Regions from separate parts of the Pantoea sp. B9002 genome, predicted to be linked through region 1. Evidence: predicted binding sites of a transcription regulator. Region 1 holds the regulator's gene; the other holds the start of a gene.
What was found. The regulator PurR, encoded in region 1, represses purine synthesis genes. The targets are predictions, from matches to a motif close to CANGCAAACGTTTGCNTG.
Positions count from the first base shown of each region.

Region 2: HX773_RS22045 (NCS2 family permease) is a predicted target of PurR. The motif match lies at 1,369-1,386, and genes of this name have one in related genera.

Region 1 covers NZ_JACAPA010000017.1:17,159-20,303, forward strand. Annotated here, with positions in the region: gene HX773_RS11085 (C40 family peptidase) at 1-717, shown strand, start outside; gene HX773_RS11090 (YnhF family membrane protein) at 774-863, opposite strand; gene purR (HTH-type transcriptional repressor PurR) at 1,138-2,163, shown strand; gene punR (DNA-binding transcriptional activator PunR) at 2,160-3,071, opposite strand.
Region 2 covers NZ_JACAPA010000052.1:38,176-41,320, reverse strand. Annotated here, with positions in the region: gene HX773_RS22045 (NCS2 family permease) at 1-1,300, opposite strand, end outside; gene yieH (6-phosphogluconate phosphatase) at 1,452-2,114, shown strand; gene HX773_RS22035 (MFS transporter) at 2,312-3,145, opposite strand, start outside.

The DNA.
Region 1 (3,145 bases):
GCGCCCGTTAACGCCAGTTCGCTTAAAGCAGAGAAAAAGAGCGCACGTGAAGACGAGCGCCGCAAACGACGTCCGGTGAAAACCACCACCAAAAAATCGCGCCTGACTGCTGTTCAAAAATTCAAACTCAAAAAACAGACCAAAACAGAAACCGCGCTGCACAAAACCACCAGCAAAAAATCCCCGCTGAAACTCTCTGCTAAGAAATACGGTCATCAACGGTTAGCGAAGAAAACGCCAGAGATCGCCGTCAATGATGAAGCGTTAGCACTGACCGGCATCAAAATGAGTAAAGCGCACCGCCAGCGTTACCAAAAAGCGCGTGAAACGGCGATGACCAAATTAATGGGTCAGCTCGGTAAACCTTATCAGTGGGGCGGCGCTTCGCCACACACCGGTTTCGACTGCAGCGGCTTAGTGTGGTACGCCTATAAAGATCTGGTTAAATTCAAACTCCCACGCACCGCTAATGAGATGTACCACCTGCGCGATGCGGCACCGATCAAGCGTGAAATGCTGGAGAAAGGCGATCTGGTGTTCTTCCGCATCAATAATCGCGGCACCGCCGACCATGTGGGCGTGTATCTCGGCGATGGTAAATTCATTCAGTCGCCGCGTACCGGCAAAGATATTCAGATTAGCGCATTGGGTGAGGATTACTGGCAGAAACACTATGTGGGCGCGCGTCGTATGATGACGCCAAAAACCATTCGCTAGTTGTTGCGCAACAAAGATAAAAAAGCCGGATGCTGTTCTCAGCTCCGGCTTTTTTGTTAATGCATGATCGCGGTAAAGCTAAAGGCGATAATCATCAACAGTGCGCCAACAGTGGTCATTAGCGCCAGCTTCAGGTCGGTATTCATCACAACTCCTTAGTCACACAATCATCAGGGTTAAGGCGATTTTCGCACAGCAATGGGCAAAAATCTCGTGTTATCCGCGCCAGCTTGCTAGAATCGCCGCCTTTCGTTGCGCAACAGATTTTGCGCATGCTGTATTTACAGCGTGATGAAGTGATTTCGCCTGCTAGAACCTACCGTTTTGCCCGCTTTTTTGGGCTGTAAAAGCATTAGCAGACGCAAACGTTTAACAATATACTTATCAGTAAGTTGCGATAAGCCCAGGAGTACCATTTTCATGGCAACAATTAAAGATGTCGCAAAACGCGCGGGTGTCTCAACCACCACGGTTTCGCATGTCATCAACAAAACGCGTTTCGTTGCGGAAGAGACGCGTAACGCCGTATGGGAAGCGATCAAAGAATTACACTACTCGCCGAGTGCCGTGGCGCGTAGTCTCAAAGTCAATCACACCAAAACCTTGGGTCTGCTGGCGACCTCTAGCGAAGCGCCCTACTTTGCTGAAATTATCGAAGCGGTGGAGAACCGGTGTTTCGAACGCGGCTATACGCTGATTCTCGGCAATGCGCACAACGATCTGCAAAAGCAGCGCGCTTACCTGTCGATGATGGCGCAAAAGCGCGTCGATGGATTGCTGGTGATGTGTTCGGAATATCCAGACGATTTGCTGCAGATGCTGGAAGAGAACCGCAATATCCCCATGGTGGTGATGGATTGGGGCGCGTCACGCGGTGATTTCACCGATACCGTGCAGGACAATGCGTTTCAGGGCGGTTATCTCGCCGGGCGTTATCTGATCGAACGCGGCCATCGCGATATCGGTGCCATTCCAGGCCAGATGGAGCGCAACACCGGCGGCGGACGTCATGCTGGCTTCCTGCAGGCAATGAACGAAGCGGGCATTACGGTGCGTCCGGAATGGGTGGTTCAGGGCGACTTTGAACCTGAATCGGGCTATCAGGCGATGCAGCAGATTTTAAATCAGAAACAGCGTCCAACCGCGGTGTTCTGCGGTGGCGATATCATGGCGATGGGCGCGATTTGCGCCGCTGATGAGATGGGTTTGCGCGTACCGCAGGATATCTCGGTGATTGGCTATGATAACGTGCGCAACGCGCGCTATTTCACCCCAGCGCTGACCACCGTGCACCAGCCGAAAGCCGAACTGGGTGAAAAAGCGCTGGAAATGCTGCTGGATCGCATTACCAGCAAGCGCGAAGATCCGCAAACAATCGAAGTCCAGCCAACGCTGATTGAACGCCGTTCGGTGGCGTACGGTCCGTTCCGCGACTATCGCCGCTAAGCCGACACTTCGCTGAGCCATTCGTGGTTCAGCGTTTCGGCATCCCCGAGATAAGCCAGTAACCACGCCAGCGCCGGTGACGCGCGCTGTTCGGACCAGCTTACGCAGCACGGACTGTCGGGAAACGCCTGCGGCAGCGCCAGTTCAACCAGTTTGTGGCTGTCCAGCAGCGGACGCGCCAAATGGCCCGGTACCATTCCGACGCACAATCCTGCCAGCAAACAATCCATCCCGGTTTCCCACTCTGGCACCACCAACCGCCGCTGATTATCCAGCGTCCATGTCATACGGCGCGGCAACGCACGCGAGGTATCTTCCAGCACCAGCGATGGCCACGCCCGCAAGGTTTCATCATCCAGCTCCTTGCTGTTTACCAGCGGATGATCGGGACTTACGACACAGCGCCAGTTCAGCGCGCCCATGTCCTGAAAGGCAAAACGTCCGCCCACCGGAATTGCCTGGGTTGCACCAATCGCCACATCCACCCGACCATCAGCCAACGCATCCCACACGCCGTTGAACACTTCGTAGCTGATAATCAGCTCCATATCGGGAAAATGGCGATAGAAGTCCTTCACTAACTGCCGCGTGCGCTGCGGTTTTACAATGCAGTCAACCGCGATGCTCAACTCGCCGCGCCAGCCATTTGCCAGTTGCTGACACTGTCGGCGAGTTGCCAGCATTTTTTTGATAACAGATCGGCCTTCACGCACAAAATGCTCGCCCGCCGGTGTCATCACCACTTCCCGATGCTGGCGCTCAAACAGCGGCACCGCCAGCCAGGTTTCCAGCTGACGCACGGTATAGCTGACGGCAGAAGGCACGCGATGCAGCTCCTGCGCTGCCGCGCTAAAACTACCGGTGCGCGCCACCGCATCCACTACTTCAAGCGCATATTCTGACCACATAATTTTGCCTTCAAAAAATTTAACAGCACTATGCAAATATTAGCGTTTCACAAAGCGCGCTGCATCCTTTTACA
Region 2 (3,145 bases), on a different contig from region 1:
TAAAGACGATTTTCAGCACGAACAGTAGCGCAACCACCACCACGCACGGGCTGATTTCACGCCAGCGGCCGGTTCCCAACTTCATCACGCAGTAAGAGATAAAGCCCAGCGCGATACCTTCGGTGATCGAGAAGCTGAATGGCATCATCGCCGCAGTAACGAATGCTGGCACCGCTTCGGTGAGATCGTCCCACTGCACGCGTGACAGCGACGCCGTCATCAATACGCCAACGTAAATCAGCGCGCCCGCCGCCGCATAAGACGGCACCATCGCCGCCAGCGGTGACAGGAACATCACCAGCAGGAACAGAATCCCGGTGATCACCGCCATCAGGCCGGTACGACCGCCGATCGCCACGCCGGACGAACTTTCAATGTAGGCGGTCACCGATGAGGTACCAATCAGCGAACCGGTCACCGAACTGATGCTATCAACGTACAGCGCCTGCTTCATGCGCGGGAAAGTGCCTTTCTCGTCGGTCAGCCCGGCTTTATCGGTCACGCCAATCAGCGTGCCGGATGAGTCGAACAGATTCACCAGCATAAAGGAGAAGATCACCCCGGCCATGCCGATGTTGAACGCGCCTTTGATATCAACCTGACCCACAACGGATGTGATCGCTGGCGGAGCCGCGAACACGCCGCTGAATTTCACATCGCCAATAATCAGGCCCAGCGCGGTCGTCACCACAATCGATACCAGCACCGCCGCATGGATGTTGCGTGAAGCCAGAATCGCGATGATGAAGAAACCGAGCGCCCCAAGCAGCACGCTGTGTGAGGTCAGATTGCCAACGGCAACGATGGTGTCAGCATTTGGCACGATGATGCCGGCGTTTTTCAGCCCCATCATGGCGATAAACAGGCCGATACCGGCGGTGATGCCAACGCGCAGGCTGAGCGGAATGTTGGCAATCATCCAGTAACGCACGCGCAGCAGCGTCAGGATCAGCAAGCCTAATGCGCCCCAGAAAATCGCGCCCATGCCAATCTGCCACGAATAACCCATGGCACCGACCACCACAAAGGCGAAGAAGGCGTTCAGGCCCATCGCCGGTGCCAGTGCTACCGGCAGATTCGCCACCAGCCCCATCAGAATGCTGCCGAACGCGGCAATCAAGCAGGTAGTAACAAACACCGCCTGCGTATCCATGCCCGCCACACCGAGAATTTGCGGGTTAACGAAAACGATGTACACCATCGTCAGGAAAGTCGTGCAACCGGCAATCACTTCGGTACGCACGGTGGTTCCGTGTTCCTGCAATTTGAAGATGCGCTGCAAAAGGCCCTGATTAGTCATTCCACTGTTCCGCTAAAAAATTTATCGCCGCGTATCCTATAGAGTTTAGCGCGGCAAAACACTGATTATTCGCAACCGGTTGCTCAGGGTCGCTTTCTGCGCTCAGTGCGCTAGAGTGTCAGCTTATTGTTTAACAAAAGGATGATGTGCGATGTCGGTTGAATGTATTTTTTTTGATTGCGACGGCACGCTGGTCGACAGCGAAGTGATCTGTACGCAAGCTTACGTCAACACCTTTGCCCGCTACGGTATTGAACGCTCTCTGCAGCAGATGTTTGAGCAGTATAAAGGGGTAAAGCTCTACGACATCATCCGCGATGTGGCGGCCGAACATCAGGTTGAGTTGCCGCTCGACAAGGTGGAAACCGCCTATCGCGCCGAAGTGGCTAGATTGTTTGATCTCGATTTAAAGCCGATTGCCGGTGCCAAAGCGCTGGTGGAAAGTGTCAAAGTGCCGATGTGCGTGGTTTCAAATGGCACGGTGAAGAAGATGCAGCATTCGCTGGGATTGACCGGCATGCTGCCGCATCTCGAGGGCAAGCTGTATAGCGGATATGACATTAACCACTGGAAGCCGGATCCGGAATTGATGTATCACGCCGCCGAGCAGATGCAGGTGCCGATTGAGAAGTGCATTCTGGTGGATGATTCCGAGGCGGGCGCGCGTGCAGGGATCGCAGCCGGGATTCCGGTGTTTTACTACTGCGCCGATGCGCACAATCCCGAGTTAGATCATCCGCTGGTGACGCGCTTTGATGATATGGCGCAGTTGCCAGATCTGTGGCGCGCGCGTGGCTGGGATTTGGTGGGGTAGTGCTCGCTTTCCCCCTCTTCGGTTCGTGCTGGCTGTCCCCCTCCTCGGTCCGTGCTGGCTATCCCCCTCCTCGGTCCTCCCCCATGAATGGGGGAGGAAGATGCTGCAATATATGAGTTGGGAGTTGCATGTGGCAGCATCTCCTTCCCCCATTTATGGGGGAAGGCCGGGATGGGGGACAGCCAGCACAATCCAAATCAGCCAATCGCCCCTAACGAATCCTCATTACTCTGCTTCTTCGGCAGCAGGAACAGCGTGGCGGCGATATCCAGCAGATAAATCAGGGCCAGCAGCGTAATCGCTGCGGTGAAGGAGATATTGGTCGCCAGCAGGCCAATCACCAATGGACCAAAGCCGCCCACGCCACGCCCCAAATTAAACAACACGTTCTGCGCTGTCGCGCGTGCCTGCGGCGGGAAAGTGTCGGAAATCAGTGCGCCGTAGCCGCCAATCATGCCGTTCACAAACATCCCCATCAGCGCGCCGGTAAACAGCATCACCGTAGGATCGCGCAGCTGCGCATACACCACCACCATCACCACCGCGCCGAACTGATACAGCAGGAAGATTTTCCAGCGCGCGAAGCGATCGGCCAGCACACCAAACAGCCAGATGCCGAACGTCATGCCCACCACCGTCACGGCGGTCCACAGGCCAGATTTGGTCAGGCTGAAACCGAAGTTGGACGACAGATAGCTCGGCATCCAGATCATCAATCCGTAGTAACCAAAGTTCTGCACTGAACAAAGAATCAAAATCCCCAGGCTGGCTTTGCTGGTGGTACGATCGGCGAACAGCAATTTAAGACGTGCGCCAAACGAGAGCTGCGGCGTTTTCTCCACGTGGCGGGTAAAGCTCTCCGGCTCGCCCATGCTGCGGCGAATCACAAACGACACCAGCGCCGGCAGCAAACCGACGAGGAACATGCCGCGCCAGCCAATCACGCTCAGCAGCGGCGGCGTGATAAAGGCCGCCAGCAGCACACCAAGCTGCCAGCCAATTCCCACCCACGCCGAGGCGCGGTTGCGCTT